3 regions of the Methylobacterium sp. CM6244 genome follow, and region 1 is predicted to be linked to each of the others. Evidence: predicted binding sites of a transcription regulator. Region 1 holds the regulator's gene; each other region holds the start of a gene.

Region 1 (5,864 bases):
GTCGTCGCGTTGACGCCCACGCCGCCGAAGGCTTCCATCATCTTGTCGTAACGGGAATCCCGGACGAAGACAGTCGTTCCTGGATCGCGGCCGGTCGGATCCGTATCGGTGCCGCGGTAGATGCCGTTGTTGTTGAACACGACGATACAGACCGGCAGGTTGTAGCGGCAGATCGTCTCCACCTCCATGCCGGAGAAGCCGAAGGCGCTGTCGCCCTCCACCGCGAGGACGGGCTTACCGGTCTCGACAGCGGCGGCGATGGCGAAGCCCATGCCGATGCCCATGATGCCCCAGGTGCCGACATCGAGGCGCTTGCGCGGCTGATACATGTCGATGATGCCACGGGCGAGATCGAGGGTGTTGGCCCCCTCGTTGACGAGGATGGCGTCCGGACGTTCGGCGATGATGGTCTTCAGCGCGCCGAGTGCGCCGTGGAAATCCATCGGCGTCGAATTCTTGCGGAGCTTCGACGCCATCTTGGCGAGGTTCTCTTCCTTCTTGGCAGAGATGGCATCGGTCCAGGATGCCGGCGGGGCCTGCCAATCGCCCTTCATCCCGTCGAGAAGCGCGGTGACACAGGAGCCGATATCGCCGACGACGGGCGCCACGATCTCGACATTGGAGTCCATCTCTTTCGGCTCGATGTCGATCTGGATGAACTTCTTCGAGCCGGGCGCGCCCCAGGTCTTGCCCTTGCCGTGGGAGAGCAGCCAGTTGAGGCGCGCGCCCACCAGCAGGACGACATCGGCCTCCTTGAGGACGAGCGAACGGGCAGCACCCGCCGATTGCGGATGGGTGTCGGGCAGGAGGCCCTTGGCCATGCTCATGGGCACGTAGGGGATGCCGCTGGTTTCCACGAGAGCCCGAACCTCGTCGTCGGCCTGCGCATAGGCCGCGCCCTTGCCGAGCACGATGAGGGGGCGTTTGGCGCTCTTCAGGACATCGAGTGCGCGCTTGATCGCGGAGGGGGCCGGCAGCTGGGCCGGGGCCGCATCGATGACCTTGACCAGCGACTTGGCGCCGGCATCGGCCTCCATCACCTGAGAGAAAAGCTTGGCAGGTAGATCGAGATAGACGCCGCCGGGGCGGCCCGAAACTGCGGCCCGGATGGCCCGCGCGACGGCAATGCCGATGTCGGCGGCGTGAAGAACGCGGAAGGCGGCCTTGCACAGGGGCTTAGCGATGGCGAGCTGGTCCATCTCCTCGTAATCGCCCTGCTGGAGATCGACGATCTCGCGCTCCGACGAGCCGGAAATAAGGATCATCGGGAAGCAGTTAGTCGTGGCGTTGGCCAGGGCCGTGAGGCCGTTGAGGAAGCCAGGCGCGGAAACCGTGAGGCAGATGCCGGGCTTCTTCGTCAGGAAGCCCGCGATGGCGGCGGCGTTGCCGGCGTGCTGCTCATGGCGAAAGGAGATGACCCGCATTCCTGCGGCCTGGGCGAGGCGACCGAGATCGGTGATCGGAATGCCGGGCACGCCGTAGATCGTGTTGATGTCATTGAGCTTCAGCGCGTCGATGACGAGGTGGAAGCCATCGGTGAGTTCCGGCTCGGCCGAAACGTCGACATCGATTCTCTGGGCCAAAGCTGACATCGTGTTCTCTCCCTGGTTCTTTGACGTTTTATTTTGATTGGCGGTCCGCAAAGTCGGCGAACCGATGACGTGAACTTTTCCGCTGCGGGATTTGGTTCTCTCGTGCAGCGCAAACCCGATTGTGATGCGGCTTCGGAGACCGCGGGATTCCTCGACGTTAAATCGACGTCCTGGCAGTGACTTTGGAGTTGGCGTTGCAGTGAAGTCGGCCAGCGTGACGTTTCATTCTCCCTCGACGGGGCGTGGATTTTCTTCAACGGGAATCCAAAAATTTATGATCTCTTTGGGTATTCCGCGCAGCTTAATCTTTGCGGTGACTTGATGGGGTCGATGGTGGACACAACCAAATCGCCATGTTTTATAATGCCTATCGCCAGTCGAGCGGCGTTCGCCGGCTGGCGATCCCGCGCCTGCCTCGAACAGAGAAGACGCTTTGACCCGATCTAGCAGTCGAAAACTGCTGTAAGCCCTCCGACCCGATAGGCAATTGGTGGCATACCAAATACCAACTGTCAAACGGATTTGCACGATTGTGCCGATCAGCATCGGATCGCTCGAACGCGAGGCTTCGCATGGCCGGTCGACACGGGAAGAATACAACTCCTTCCTTCATGGTAATCGGAAGTCTGCTCTTCGAACCGTAGCGAGGAAAGCGCCACTCAGCTTATGTTAAGAGCTTTGAGCGGGCCGAGGCATTCCTTGTATTTCAAACGCGAGTTTGGCATGCTTCACACCAAGTGTGCTCGCCCGCGTGTGCGAGTTTAAATTATTCTAGGTGGCATGAAAAATGGTTAAATCCGACACATTTCAAGTAAAGCCTATCGTTGCGACTTCAAGCTTGCGTGCATTGGCTTATGACGCGCTCAAAGAAGCAATCACGAACATGAACATTTATAATCAGCGTGAAGAGGTTCGCCTGGATGAGCGAAAGCTGTCCTTGAACCTTGGCGTGAGCCGCACCCCTGTGCGCGAAGCGCTGACGGTATTGGAGCAGGAAGGCTTCGTGCGGTTCGAGGCCCGTCGCGGTGTCTTCGTCATCAAGAAGTCGAAGAAAGAAATTGTCAGCATGATCCAGGCTTGGTCTGCCTTGGAGAGCATGGCTGCGCGCCTCGCCTGCGAGCGTGCCACCGACGAACAACTTCTCTGCCTGCGTGAGCACTTTCCAGAATTCTATGAAGGACGCCCGTCGGATCATCTCGACGAGTATTCGGAAGCCAACATTCGCTTCCACCAGAAGATCATTTCGCTCGGCCAGTGCGACGTGATCAAAGACATCACCAGCAACCTGCTGATGCATGTCCGCGGTATTCGCAACACCGCGCTGCGTCAGGGGGAACGCGCGGCCAACTCGATCAAGGAACACGTGGCGATCATCAAGGCATTGGAAGCGCGCGATGCAGATCTGGCGGAACGCCTCGTGCGCGAGCACGGCCTCGGCCTCGCCAGCCATGTCGAGAAATATGGTGACTATCTCGACTGATCGACGCTGCCGCCAGAGTACCCGCCATATCGCATGGCTCCCCGGCCGTCGGTGACCGACTAAGTCATCGGCGGGGACTGGGCGCGCGGCTCCGCCGGACACCGCGAAGGCCCGCCATACAGTGGCGGGGTAAGCCCCCGCGGCACGAAGCCCCTTCGGATGATTGAAGGGCCCGGCGGGTGATACCGGCGGACGCCAAGCCGGCCCGCGGTAAGGCCGCTTGAGCGGAACATTGCACCTCAGGAACAAACTCTACCACCGGGTTAACGGAACCCTTGCAGAACACTTGCGGAACGTCTACCGTGTTCGTGTTTTGTTTCAGCGGCGTTAGTCGCGGCCATTGGCTTCAGTGGAAGAGTGATCTGTATGTTGACGCGTAAGCAGCTGGATCTTCTCCAATTCATCCAACAACGGATGCAGGAGAGTGGTGTCCCGCCCTCCTTCGACGAGATGAAGGACGCCCTCGATCTCAAATCGAAGTCGGGGATCCACCGGTTGATCACGGCCCTCGAAGAGCGCGGATTTCTGCGTCGTTTGCCGAATCGCGCCAGGGCGATCGAAGTGATCCGGATGCCTGAGAGCCTGACCGGTGCACCGGCGTCGAAGCCCGCTCCCGCCGGTGAAGTTCGCCGCTTCACGCCGAGCGTCGTCGAAGGCGGTCGGTCCAAGGCGATGCCGTCCCTGCGCCAGCCAACGACCCAGGCCCAGGACGAGAGCGGAAGGTCGATCACAATCCCGGTCATGGGACGGATCGCGGCCGGCACGCCGATCTCCGCCATACAGAACCAGAGCCATTCCGTGACGCTATCACCGGACTTCCTGGCCGGCGGCGAACATTACGCGCTGGAGGTCCGTGGCGATTCGATGATCGAAGCGGGTATCCTCGATGGTGATCTTGTCGTGATCAAGAAGCAGGACACTGCGAATACGGGCGACATCATCGTTGCCCTCATTGACGATGAAGAGGCCACATTGAAGCGCCTGCGTCGCCGCGGTTCCTCCATCGCTCTGGAAGCGGCAAACCCAGCCTACGAGACGAGGGTTCTGGGTCCGGATCGTGTTCAGATCCAGGGGCGGCTCGTCAGCCTGGTCCGTCGTTACTGAAGCCCGTCCGACTGCGTTTCGGATGACGGATCGCCGTCGTCGCCCTCGGGTTCTATGGGTTTCGGACTTGGTCCCGATTCCTTCGGAGGCGAAGGGGACGGCGTGACGACAGCGACCGCCCGCCGCCATGGCGGACGAGAATGAGGTTGGTGGGCGGACGTGACCTGCGGTCCTTCAGGGCCGAAACGGATGGCGGTGGCGCCGCGTAGGGCTAGGTATGCGCGATCGATGACGAAGCCGGCCCGGCAGTCTTTGGGAGCGTCACGGCGGGCGATGATCACACTCGCCCGTTCGCAATCCTCCGCGAAGGCCCGCTTGTCCTTGACGAGGGCGACGATCCGACCCGGTCCTAACTCGACGACGCATCCGACGGTATCGCATCGGCTTCTCGGCGAGGCTGCGACGGCGGCGACTTTCCGCGAATCGCCATCCGCCTTGAGCCATTGTTCGAGGACGAAGGCCGGCGGGCTGCCGAGAATGCTCAATCGGCCGTCCCCGTCGCGGAAGGCTGCACCGCCACCCTCACGGTCGATGTAGACGTCGTAACGCGGCGGCATGGTAGCGAGCACGACACCGAGAGCGGCCGGAGCAAGGCCGATCCAGCGTAAGCTCGAGACGGGAAGTGTCAGCAGGAGCAGAGCGAGAGCAAGCAGGCAGAGTGCCGTGCTGCCATAGGCCGGGACGACGAGCGTGGCGTGTCCGAACCCGCTGATCCAGCCGGAGATCGTGAGCATCCCGCGTACGGCGAGCCCCATCGCCCACCAGACCGGCTGGTCCAGTGCGAAGGGATAGGCGAGGATCCCAAGAACCGCCGCCGGCATCACCGCCAGGGAGACGAGGGGCAAGGTCAGGGCATTGCCGACGATGCCGAAGGGCTGGACGGTCTGGAAATGATAGGTCGCGAAGGGCGCCGTGGCGATCTGGGCGATCAAGGTCGTCGCCAGCGTGCCAAGGACCGCGACAGCCAGAAACCGCCAGGTTCGGGCCAAGAGGCCCGCACCTTCGCGTGGCGGCATCCAGCGATTGAGCGCACCGGCGCAAGCGATGAGGCCCGCAACCGCGCCGAACGACATCTGAAAGCTCGGGCCGAGAATCCCGTCCGGCTCGCGCGCGAGGGCGATGAGGGCAGCGAGCGCGAGGTTTCGCATGCTCAAAGCCGGGCGATCTACCAGGATCGCGCCGAGCATCACCAACGTCATGATGAGCGAGCGTTCGGCAGCGATATCCCAGCCCGAGAAGACGCAATAGGCCGTGACACCCACCATGGCGAAGCCGGCGGCGATCTTCTTGATCGGCCAAACCAGGGCGAGCCCCGGAATGAGGGCGAGCAGCGCGCGGACGAGCCAGAACACGACGCCGGCTGCGAGCACCATGTGGAGGCCGGAAATCGAGACGACGTGGTGAATTCCCGCCGCACGCAGAACCTCGTTGGTCTCGGCATTGATGAGGCCGCGCTTGCCCGTTACGAGGGCGGCGGCCACCGCGCCGGCCTGCCCGCCATTGGCGTCGGTGATGCGCCGGGTCAGCGCGTTGCGGGCGTCGTCTACGGCGGCTGCCAGCGCTACCGAGCGGGGCAAAGGCCTGGGCGGATGCTTGACGTCGATCTTGCCTACCAGGGAACCGACGGCACCGATCCCGCGAAAATAGGCATCCCGGGCGAAATCATATCCGCCGGGGCGGGCCGCGTC
Region 2 (5,864 bases), 2.2 Mb from region 1:
GGCAGATCACCGATGTGGCGGCCAAGGCCGTTCTGGATCCGAAGGAGCCGGCAAAGAGCCAGCTCAGCGTCACCATCGGCATGGCCAGCATCAACGGCCTCAACGATGCCTTGAACAAGCATCTCCAGGCCCCCGAGTTCTTCGACACGGCCAAGTTCCCCACCGCCACCTACACGGCGACCCTGGTGGAGCCCACCAGCCCGACCACGGCGCGGATCACCGGCACCCTCACCCTGAAGGGTGTGACGAAACCCGTCTCCTTCGACGCCACGTTCAACCAAGCCGGCACCAACCCCGTCGACAAGCGCTACACCGTGGGCTTCGATGGCTGGGCCGTGATCAAGCGTTCGGATTTCGGTGTCTCGGCCTTCGTGCCGGCAGTGAGCGACGAGGTGAGCCTGCGCCTGGAGGGCGAGTTCAAGGCCCAGTAAACCCGCCCAGGACGTAAAGTCCCCTCTCCCCGCGCCCAGCGCCGGGAGAGGACATGCTCACCTCTTCGCCAGAGCCGCCGCGATCCGTGCGGCGGCAAGCCCGCTCACCCCGGCGACGGGAGCGTGGAGCTTCTTCAGCGCATGCGCACCGCGATGATTGGCATGGGTGACGGCGATGGCGAGGGCATCGGCGGCATCCGCCGTCTTGAACTCGGCCTTGGGCATCAGAAACTTCACCATCGCCTGGATCTGCACCTTCTCGGCATGGCCCGAGCCACAGACGGTCTTCTTCACCAGGTTGGCGGCGTATTCCGAGACCGGCAGACCAGCCAGAGCCGGCACCAGCAGGGCGATGGCGCGAGCGTGGCCGAGCTTCAGCGTCGCCTGCGCGTCCTTGTTGACGAAAGTCTCCTCCACGGCGACTTCGTCGGGCGAGAACCCCGACACCACGCGGGTGATGCCCTCGTGCAACTCCCGCAGGCGCAGGGCGAGGGGCAGGTCTCCATCCGAGGTCACCACGCCGCAATCGATATAGGTCAGTTTCGTCCCGACGACGGAGATGAGACCCCAGCCGGTCCGGCGCAGGCCGGGATCGATGCCGAGGATGCGGACGGAGCCGGTCATGCGCTCAAAACCAGAGGTGACAAAATCATGGGTTGGACAGGTCCGGGCGCGAGCGCCGCGCCGATCTGAGCGTTAAGGACATATCGTGAACGAAGTCTTGTGCCAAGGCATGGGCGATGGCATGGGCAAGACATTGCCGCCCTCGTCGCCTGAGCTGGCGGGAAACGATCCTATCCATGGGGGGACGGACCCACAGCGTCGTGGTCACCGCCGTCCCACCGGATCTCGTCGCCCGTCTCTACGTCTCCAGCGCGTAGCTCGTCGCGGATACCGGCGACGCGCGCGTAAGCTCCCGTTCCATAAGCCCGACGTATCCGAAAAATCAGAATTCCAATGCGGATATCGAAACTTGCCGGCGGAGCTCCGACTGATTCCTGAGCATCTGCCTCTGGCTAATCCTGCCGATCGCCGGGCTCGGAGCTCAGTTCAGCGGGAACGTTCCGACAGGGCTGATCCTGGCGGCAACCGTTATGGCGGGACTCGGGACGCTGACGCGCTGGCGTTGGTCAACCGCTTCCTCGACACCGTAAAAGCAGCCTGATCCTGGCTCCGCTCGAACGAAGCGGATGCCGGATCAGCCGAGCACGCGCGGCACCAGAGTGAATCCCGGATCCGCCATCATGAAGGGGACTATCGGATCTGGAATGATCGCTTGTGGCTCCGGGCCGCTCACCCTTCGAGCTTGGCGACCAGAGCGTCGGAGAGAGCGAAATTGACGTAGACGTTCTGGACGTCGTCCTGGTCTTCGATGACTTCGACGAGGCGGATCAGCTTCTCGCCGGTCTCGTCGTCGACCTCGATCGTGTTCTGGGCCTTCCAGATCAGGGCCGTGCGGCGCGGCTCGCCGAAGCGGGCCTCCAGTGCCTTGGAGACCTCGCCGTAGGAATCCTGGGCGCAGGTGATCTCGTGGCCGTCCTCGGAGGAGCGCACGTCGTCGGCGCCTGCCTCGATGGCAGCCTCGAGCATCGTGTCGGCATCCGCCACCTTGGCATCGAACTCCACCACGCCGACATGGTCAAACATGAAGGAGACAGCGCCGGTCTCGGCCAAGCTGCCGCCGGACTTTGTGAAGGCCGAGCGCACGTCGGAGGCGGTACGGTTGCGGTTGTCGGTCTGCGCCTCGACGATGAGGGCAGCGCCGCCCGGGCCGTAGCCCTCATAGCGGATCTCGTCGTAGCTTTCGGCGTCGGCGCCCGAGGCCTTCTTGATGGCGCGCTCGATATTGTCCTTGGGCACGTTCTCGGCCCGTGCCGCGATGATGGCGGCGCGAAGGCGCGCATTCATCGCCGGGTCGGGCATGCCGAGCTTGGCCGCAACCGTGATCTCGCGGGCGAGCTTGCCGAAGATCTTGGAACGGACCGCATCGACGCGGCCCTTGCGGTGCATGATGTTCTTGAACTGGGAATGGCCGGCCATAGCGTGACCTTGGGTCGTGTCGGAGGTGGAGCGGAAGTGCGCGCGCGCGTCACCGCAGCGGGGTTGGGCCGGGTTATAGGCCGGGTCCGCTCATCGAGGCAACGCGGTGAGGCCCCCGGCGTTGATGCGGCAGGGGAGTTTCTCTCCTCGCAACGGGGACAGAAGCGATGGCAGACGAAGGAAACGGCGGCGCGGTGCGGCCCTGGTGGCGCCTCGCCTTTACCGCCTGCCTCGGCATCGTCGCGGGCTCGACTTTGTTTCCGCGGCCCGCGAAAGGGGTCACCCCGCGTGCCGGGCGTGCCAGTCCTTCAACGCCGCGAGAGTGACGACGTCGCCGGGCCATGCCGATCCGGCGAGATGGCTATGCGGCGCCTCCCTCTCGCCGAGATCGGAGACGGCCGAGAACGCGCCCTCCAGGCTGTGACCACCGGTATAGAGGCTGCGCGTGGCGATGACCGGCAGGCCGGCATTCAGGGCAGAGCGGATGCCGGGGGCGGAATCCTCAAAGGCGATGGCCTCGCCCGGTTCGACCCCGAGGCGCTTCAGGGCGAGCACGAACACGTCTGGATGGGGTTTCTTGCGCTCGGCCTCGTCGCCGCAGGCGATGGCGTCGAACGGATTGCCCTCGGGGAAATTCACGGCGATCAAGGTATCGATATTGGGCCTGCTCGTGGTGCTGGCCACCGCGAGACGTAGGCCCGCGCGTTTCGCCTCCTCGACCAGGCGCGCAATGCCAGGGCGCAGGGCGAGCGCCCCCTGCGTGACGAGATCGCCATAGATCCTGGTCTTGCGGTCGTGGATCTCGCTCATCTGGACGCGACGCTGCGCATCCGGCTCGCCATGCTCGGTCCGCACGTAATGCGCGAGCCTCTCCTTCCCGCCCATGACGGTGAGAAGGTCGGCATAGGCCTCCGGCGACCAGTTCCAGTCGAGCCCCAGTTCGGCGAAGGCCCGGTTGAATGCCTGTCGGTGCAGGTCCTCGGTCTCGGCGAGTGTCCCGTCGACGTCGAAGATCAGCGCCTTCAGCATGCGACGGTGCCGCTGGCGCCCGCCCGGATGGCGGCGATGCGCCCGGCATAGCCGGCGGGCCCGCCCTTGAATACGGCGCTGCCGGCCACGAACGCGTTGGCTCCGGCGGCAGCGGCGAGGCCCACATTCTCGGGCGTGATGCCGCCATCCACCTCGATATCGATGTCGCGTCCGGCGCTCATCGCCTTGATCCGGGCGATGGTCTCCAGCGTCGAGGGGATGAAACTCTGCCCTCCGAAGCCGGGATTCACCGTCATCACCAGGACGAGGTCGACCATGTCGATCAAGGGTTCGATGGCGCTCGCAGGGGTGCCCGGATTCAGCGCGATTCCGGCGCGCTTTCCGAGGTTCAGGATAGTCTGGAGCGAGCGGTGAATGTGCGGGCCGGCCTCCACATGGACCGAAATCGCATCCGCTCCCGCCTCAGCGAACGCCGCGAGATACGGGTCGGCCGGCGCGATCATCAGATGAACGTCGAACACCTTGTCGCTATGGGGTCGGAGCGCTTTCACCACATCGGGCCCGAAGGTGATGTTAGGCACGAAATGCCCGTCCATCACGTCGAGATGAATCCAGTCCGCCCCCGCCTCGGACACCGCGCGAACCTCCTCGCCAAGGGCGGCGAAGTCAGCCGAGAGGATCGACGGGGAGATGATGGGGCCGGTCATGCGGGTCGTCATTCGGACTATCTCGTTCACTCTGTCGGTCCGGCAAGAGCATGAGCCCGGACGTTCGGCGGTCTCAGGCAAGCCGGCGCTTGCGCTCCACCAATTGCATGATGATCGGCGTGAGGATGAGTTGCATGGCGATATCGAGCTTGCCGCCCGGGATCACAATGGAATTGGCGCGGCTCATGAAGGAGCCCTGGATCATCGAGATCAGGTAGGAAAAATCGATGCCCTTCGGGTCCTTGAAGCGGATCACCACCATCGATTCGTCGGCGGTGGGGATCCAGCGGGCGATGAACGGGTTCGACGTGTCGACCGTGGGCACGCGCTGGAAGTTGATGTCCGTCCAGGTGAATTGCGGGCAGATCGTCTGCACGTAATCGGGCATGCGCCGCAGGATGACGTCGGTCACCGCCTCGGTGGAATAACCGCGGAACGAGCGGTCCCGGTGCAGCTTCTGAATCCATTCGAGGTTGATCACCGGCACTACACCGATTTTGAGATCGGCGTAGCGGGCCATGTCGACATTGTCGTCGACCACGCAACCGTGCAGTCCCTCGTAGAACAGCAGATCCGAACCAGGCTGAAAATCCTCCCAGGGGGTGAACGTGCCGGGCTCTGCCCCATACGCCTGAGCGTCGGCGGCGTCGTGGACGTAATGACGCGTCCGCCCGATGCCTGATTCGCCATAGGTGCGGAACACCTCCTCCAGCTCGGGGAGAAGATTGGCGCGTGGCGCGAAATGGCTGAGCGTCGGCTCCTCCGCCATCGCCTTGCGCATGGCATTGCGATCGAGGGCGTGGAAAGCGTCGCCCTCGATATAGACGGCACTGACATCCTCGCGGCGGAAGATCTGCTCGAACGTGTTGCGTACGGACGTCGTGCCGGCCCCGGACGAGCCGGTCACCGAGATGATGGGGTGACGCGCCGACATGAACGATGCCCGACCGGTTCCAGTCTCTGCCCTGTCAGCCGCGCATCAGGCCGCGCTGGCCGAACAGGGGTGAACGGCCGGCAGCGGGATTGCGGCCGCCGTAGTACTTCGCGACGCAGGCGACTTCCTCGGTCGATCCGAAGACCAAGGGAACGCGCTCGTGAATGCCGGTGGCGCTGATGTCGAGGATGCGGTTGGCACCGTCCGTGGCGGCGGCTCCGGCCTGTTCCATCAGCATCGCGATGGGAGCTGCCTCATAGAGGAGGCGCAGACGACCCTGGGCATAGCCTTTCCGGTTGTCGCCGGGATACAGGAACACTCCGCCGCGGATGAGAACCCTCTGGGCGTCCGCTACCAGCGAGCCGAGCCAGCGCATGTTGAAGTTCTTGTCGAGGGGGCCGTCAGCGCCGGCCAGACAATCCTCGATATAGGCCTTGACCGGCGTGTCCCAATGACGGGCATTCGAGGCGTTGATTGCGTATTCCTTGGCTGTCGCCACGACTTCGATCCGCGGGCTGGTAAGGCGGAATACGCGCTCGGCCCGATCGAGGGTGTAGATTTGCGTGCCGAAGCCCAGGGTAACGACAAGGGACGTCGCCGGACCGTAGGTGACGAAGCCGGCGGCGAGCTGTGCCGTGCCGGGTGTCGTGAAGGAACCGGCCGGATTATCCGGGGTGGCGGCGACCGGACGGATGCCGAAGATCGACCCAACCGCCATGTTGACGCCGATGTTGGAAGAGCCGTCCAGGGGATCGATCGCGA
Region 3 (5,864 bases), 1.7 Mb from region 1:
CCTTCGGCGACCTTAAGCAACTCTGCGGCCTCACCGACGGTAATCTCAACCGTCACCTCCAAGTGTTGCAGGAGGCCGGCTTCGTCGAGATCAGGAAAGGGCAGGGCAAGAGTCATAGTGGCACCCGACCGCTGACGACCTGCCATCTGACGCCGACCGGCCGGACTCGCTTCCTCGATTACCTCGCCGTCCTCGAACAGGTGGTGCGGGACGCCGCAAAGGCCGCCGAGACGGCGGCCGAGAGCGCGGGCCTCCCCCTCGTCGCGCGTCCGGCCTGACGCCTGGACTCCGTCTTTTTTTGCCAAGGAACTCTGCGATGCAAAGCGAACAGACGCCCGGCCTGCATATGGGCATCATCATGGATGGCAACGGACGCTGGGCCTCGGGGCGCGGACTGCCCCGCGCGCTCGGTCACAAGGAAGGCGTCGAGGCGATCCGCCGGGTCGTGGAGGCGGCGCCGAAACAAGCCATCGGCACCCTCACCCTTTATGCCTTCTCTTGCGACAACTGGAGACGTCCGGAGGCGGAGGTCTCCGCCCTGATGGGGCTGCTCCGGCTCTACCTGCGCAACGAGATCGCCCGTTTGGTCGAAAGCGGCGTACGTCTCAGCGTGATCGGCCGGCGCGACCGCTTGCCCGAGGGACTCGCCGCCGCCATCGGCCGAGCCGAGGCCGTAACACTCGAGGGGAAAGCCCTGCATCTGCGGATCGCCGTCGATTACTCCGCCCGCGATGCCATTCTCGCCGCCGCGCTCGCCAGCGCCAGCAATCCCGGGATGACCCGCACCACCTTCTCGACCCTGGTGACGGGCGATGCCTGTGTCCCCGAGGTCGATTTCGTGATCCGCACCAGCGGCGAGCAGCGGCTTTCCGATTTCCTGCTCTGGGAGAGCGCCTACGCCGAACTTCACTTCACCCGCCGCCATTGGCCTGATTTCGATGCCGGAGACCTCGAAGAAGCTCTCGCCGCCTACCGCAATCGCGACCGCCGCTTCGGAGGGCTGGCTACCGGGTCCGTGGCGGCCTGAAAAGCTGAGCCGACGATTGGCGAGGCAGGAGGCTGAAGGGTCGGGTCAAAGACTACCCTCTCACCCTTCGGCAGGCTGTTTTCCTTGCGATATGATGGTTCGGTCGGCTTGAGCCAGGCATAGCTTCGTCGGCGAGCAGACGGCTCCCTCGACCTTTAGGGCTGCGCTGCCCTCAGACGAAAAAGAGGAAGGCTCCGAAGCTCGCGAGGAAGCCCGCAAGAGACACCGCCGAGAGAACAAGAAATTTGGAGGATGCCCTCGATCCATCGTCGGCTCCGTCCTCGATCGGCGAGAAGGCACGACCCGCAGCCTGCGACGCGCGGATGAGATCGTCGTGGCGCACCATTCTCAAGGCTGCAGACGGCGCCATGTCGCTCTCCCACCGATCGGCTCTATGTGCGGAAACGCACAAACCAGAGATTGGTTCCCAATCCGACCCGTCATCGCCCCGCCATGTCCGGCTCCTAGGAATCCGTCACCTAAGTCACAGGACGAGTTCCACCATGACCGAGCCGCTGCGCACCCGCTCGCAGGCCGCCGAAGACGGCGAGGATGCAGGCACGAATACGAGCGGCAACGCCACGTTCGGCGATGTGGTCGCCGCGCGGTTCGACCGGCGCGACCTCCTGCGCGGTCTCCTCGGGGTCGGCGCCATCGCCGCGGTGGTGACGCCCCGCGCGCTCGCCGCCGCCCCGGCTGCGGCGGCGCAGGGACGGGCGACGCCGTTCCCGTTCAAGGAAATCGAAGCGGGTTCGGACACCCACCATCACGTGGCCGAGGGGCACGATGCCGACATCCTGATCCGCTGGGGCGATCCAGTCCTGCCTGGCGCGCCTGTTTTCGATCCGCGGAACCAGTCGGCGGAGGCCCAGGCCCGGCAATTCGGCTACAACAACGACTTCGTCGGTTATTTCCCGATGCCCGGCGCCGCCGATCCGGCGGCGCACGGACTTCTCGTGGTCAATCACGAATACACCAACGAGGAGCTGATGTTCCCCGGCCTCGGCCGCCAGGATATCAAGACCGTCGCGTTCAAGGGCATGAACCGCGAGCTCGTCGATATCGAGATGGCCGCCCATGGCGGATCGGTGATCGAGGTGAAGCGAACGGACGGCAAATGGGCCGTGGTGCCGAACTCGCCTCACGCCCGGCGCATCACCGCGGAGACGGTGATGACTTTGTCCGGTCCCGCCGCAGGCTCCGACCGGCTGAAGACGACGGCCGATCCTGTGGGCCGTACGGTGAAGGGCATGATCAACAACTGCGCCGGCGGAACCACCCCCTGGGGGACGTGGCTCACCTGCGAGGAGAATATCAACTATTACTTCTCGGGCTCCCTCGCCGAGGGTTCTGCTGAGGCGACCAACCACAAGCGTCTCGGCCTGCCCGGCAACGCCTATGCCTGGGGACGCTTCCACGAGCGCTTCGACCTCTCCAAGGAGCCGAACGAGCCGAACCGCTTCGGCTGGGTCGTGGAAATCGACCCGTTCGATCCCGCCTCCGTCCCGACGAAGCGCACCGCCATGGGCCGGTTCAAGCACGAAGGCGCCGCCGGCATCGTCTCGAAGAGCGGCCGCTACGTGGTCTACCAGGGCGACGATGAGCGTTTCGACTACGTCTACAAGTTCGTGACGGACGCGGCCGTAAATCTCGCCGACCGGCGGGCCAACCGCGATATCCTCGATTCCGGCACGCTCCACGTCGCCCGGTTCGATGCCGACGGACGCGGCGCCTGGATGCCGCTGGTCTTCGGACAAGGCCCCCTGACGACGGAGAACGGGTTCCGCTCCCAGGCCGACGTGGTCATCGAGGCACGGCGTGCCGCCGACCTCCTCGGCGCCACCAAGATGGATCGCCCGGAAGACGTCGAGGCCAATCCGAAGACCGGCAAGGTCTATGTCATGCTCACCAACAACGTGAAACGCAAACCCGACGAGGTGAACGCCGCCAATCCGAGGCCCGACAACCGCTTCGGCCACATCGTGGAGCTGACCCCCGACGAGGGCGACCATGCGGCACCGGGCTTCGCCTGGGAGATCCTCGTCAAATGCGGCGATCCCTCCATCGCTACGGTCGGCGCCACCTTCTCCTCCGCGACGACGAAGGACGGCTGGTTCGGCATGCCGGACAATTGCTCGGTCGACGGACAGGGTCGGCTCTGGGTCGCCACCGACGGGAACTCGCCATCGAAGACGGGCCGGAACGACGGAATCTGGGCCATGGAGACGGACGGGCAGGGACGGGGAACCGGCAAGCACTTCTTCCGGGTGCCCAACGGCGCGGAGATGTGCGGCCCCTACTTCACACCGGACGACACCACGTTCTTCGTCGCCGTCCAGCATCCCGGCGAGGCCGACGAGGAGGATCCGAAGGCCGCTCCCGCCACGTTCGAGGCACCTTCGACCCGGTGGCCGGATTTCGACGATGCGATGCCGCCCCGCCCGGCCATCGTCGCCATCACGAAGCGCGGGGGCGGCCGGGTCGGAAGCTGACCGCTCGGCCTTTCCAGCTGGACACTGGATCCCCCTCCGTCGCCGCTGAATGGCGGCCCTGTCGAACCGGCGTCGTGGAACTCGCCCCCATTGCGCCGCAACTCCTTCAGAGTGCCAGCAGGGGTACGGATAGCGACCGGGGAAAGGGCAGGGCGCAGCGACCGCGCCGGTCCCTCCGAAATCCCGACGACACAGCGTTAAGGGAATCGGCGCAAGCTGTGCAGGAACACGGGGAGAGACCTCCCGCGCCCTCATGGCGGCGCTTCACGTTTCCGTTTCGTTCCTGTATGGTTGGCACATGACTCAGCGCGAGACCTCACGCCAGGCCGTTGCGGCCCCCGCCGTCGGCCGGCCGAGCGATCTGTTCGCAGGCGGCCAGGCGCCGGTTCGCGGTGCCAAGGCTTCCTCCGCCGCCCGAGCGCCCCTCGACAAGGCGCCCATCGAAACAGCCGAGGCCGGCTACGACGCCTCGTCGATCGAAGTGCTGGAGGGGCTGGAGCCCGTCCGGCGCCGGCCGGGCATGTATATCGGCGGCACCGACGAACGCGCCCTGCACCATCTCTTCGCCGAGGTGATCGACAATTCCATGGACGAGGCTGTGGCCGGCCATGCCAGCTACATCGAGGTGGAACTGGAGGCGACGGGCCACCTCGTCATCACCGATAACGGACGCGGTATCCCGGTGGACCCGCATCCGAAATTCCCCGGCAAATCCGCCCTCGAAGTCATCATGACGACGCTGCACGCCGGCGGAAAATTCGACTCGAAGGTCTACGAGACCTCGGGCGGCCTTCATGGCGTCGGCATCTCCGTGGTCAATGCCCTCTCGGACAGCCTCGAGGTCGAGGTCGCCCGCAGCCAGACCCTGTACCGCCAGACGTTCTCGCGTGGCCACGTGCAGGGGCCTCTGGTGGAGGTCGGCCGGGTGCAGAACCGTCGCGGCACCCGGGTGCGCTTCCATCCCGATGCCGAGATCTTCGGAGCTCTGAAATTCGATCCGCGCCGGCTGTTCAAGATGGCCCGGTCAAAGGCCTACCTGTTCGGCGGCGTCGAAATCCGCTGGCGTTGCGCGCCGTCCCTGATCGAGGGGATGGACGACGTCCCGGCAGAGACCGTGCACCGCTTCCCCGGCGGCCTGCGCGATTATCTCGCCCGCGATCTCGAGGGCAAGGAACTCGTCACCGATGCGGTTTTCGCCGGCAAGGTGACGAAGCCCGGTGGCCATGGCTCCCTCGAATGGGCCGTCGCCTGGATGGTGGTGGAGGACGGGGTCTCGCACTCCTATTGCAACACCATCCCCACCGCCGAGGGTGGCACGCATGAAAGCGGCCTGCGCGTCGCCCTGCTGCGGGCGCTGCGCGAACATGCCGAACGCGTCGGCCAGGCTAAGCGCATGACCTCCGTCACAACGGATGACGTCATGGCGACCTGCGCCTCGATGCTCTCCGTCTTCATCCGCGAGCCGGAATTCCAGGGCCAGACCAAGGACAAGCTCGCCACCGTGGAAGCCTCGAGGATTGTCGAGACGGCGATCCGCGACGCGTTCGACCATTGGCTCGCCGCCTCCCCGGCCCAGGCCAACAAACTTCTCGACTGGGTGATCGACCGGGCCGAGGAGCGCCTGCGCCGACGCCAGGAGAAAGAGGTCGCGCGCAAATCCGCGACCCGCAAGCTACGTCTGCCGGGCAAGCTCGCCGATTGCTCGAAGGCCGGTACGGCCGGCTCGGAAATCTTCATCGTCGAGGGTGATTCCGCGGGCGGCTCGGCAAAGCAGGCGCGCGACCGCGCCAGCCAGGCGATCCTGCCCCTGCGCGGCAAGATCCTCAACGTGGCCTCGGCCAGTCGCGACAAGATGGGCGCCAACCAGCTCATCTCCGACCTGACCCAGGCGCTCGGTTGCGGCACGGGCAACAGCTACAAGGGCGAGGATCTTCGCTACGAGAAGGTCATCATCATGACCGACGCCGATGTCGACGGCGCCCATATCGCATCCCTGCTGATCACCTTCTTCTATCGCCAGATGCCCAAGCTCATCGACAAGGGCCATCTCTACCTCGCGATCCCGCCGCTCTACCGCCTCCAGCACGGCGCGAAGACGGCCTATGCCCGTGACGATGCCGATAAGGAGCGGGTCATCAAGACCACGTTCAAGGGTGCCAAGGTCGAGATCAGCCGCTTCAAGGGGCTCGGCGAGATGATGCCGGCGCAGTTGAAGGAGACGACCATGGACCCGAAGAAGCGTACCCTTCTGCGCGTCGCGGTCCTCGACGAGGCACGCGTCTCCACGGGCGACGCCGTGGAGCGGCTGATGGGCAACAAGCCCGAAGCCCGCTTCGCCTTCATCT

Evidence for each region. Region 1 encodes LexA, which represses DNA repair genes until DNA is damaged. Its sites were predicted from a motif close to TGTTCNNNNTGTGTTCNG; they were not measured.
Region 2: the regulator LexA is predicted to act here: its motif matches at 1,130-1,147, upstream of ruvC (crossover junction endodeoxyribonuclease RuvC).
Region 3: the regulator LexA is predicted to act here: its motif matches at 3,787-3,804, upstream of parE (DNA topoisomerase IV subunit B).

Annotation. Positions count from the first base shown of each region.
Region 1 covers NZ_CM139247.1:2,394,444-2,400,307, reverse strand. Annotated here, with positions in the region: gene oxc (oxalyl-CoA decarboxylase) at 1-1,592, opposite strand, end outside; gene ACYQML_RS11080 (GntR family transcriptional regulator) at 2,380-3,072, shown strand; gene lexA (transcriptional repressor LexA) at 3,439-4,176, shown strand; gene ACYQML_RS11070 (ComEC/Rec2 family competence protein) at 4,170-5,864, opposite strand, start outside.
Region 2 covers NZ_CM139247.1:175,915-181,778, forward strand. Annotated here, with positions in the region: gene ACYQML_RS00845 (YceI family protein) at 1-431, shown strand, start outside; gene ruvC (crossover junction endodeoxyribonuclease RuvC) at 489-1,055, opposite strand; gene ACYQML_RS00855 (YebC/PmpR family DNA-binding transcriptional regulator) at 1,725-2,471, opposite strand; gene ACYQML_RS00860 (HAD-IA family hydrolase) at 2,751-3,500, opposite strand; gene rpe (ribulose-phosphate 3-epimerase) at 3,494-4,168, opposite strand; gene ACYQML_RS00870 (phosphoribulokinase) at 4,242-5,102, opposite strand; gene ACYQML_RS00875 (class 1 fructose-bisphosphatase) at 5,137-5,864, opposite strand, start outside.
Region 3 covers NZ_CM139247.1:4,062,379-4,068,242, reverse strand. Annotated here, with positions in the region: gene ACYQML_RS19145 (transcriptional regulator) at 1-278, shown strand, start outside; gene ACYQML_RS19140 (di-trans,poly-cis-decaprenylcistransferase) at 317-1,027, shown strand; gene ACYQML_RS19135 (hypothetical protein) at 1,200-1,397, opposite strand; gene ACYQML_RS19130 (PhoX family protein) at 1,531-3,519, shown strand; gene parE (DNA topoisomerase IV subunit B) at 3,818-5,864, shown strand, end outside.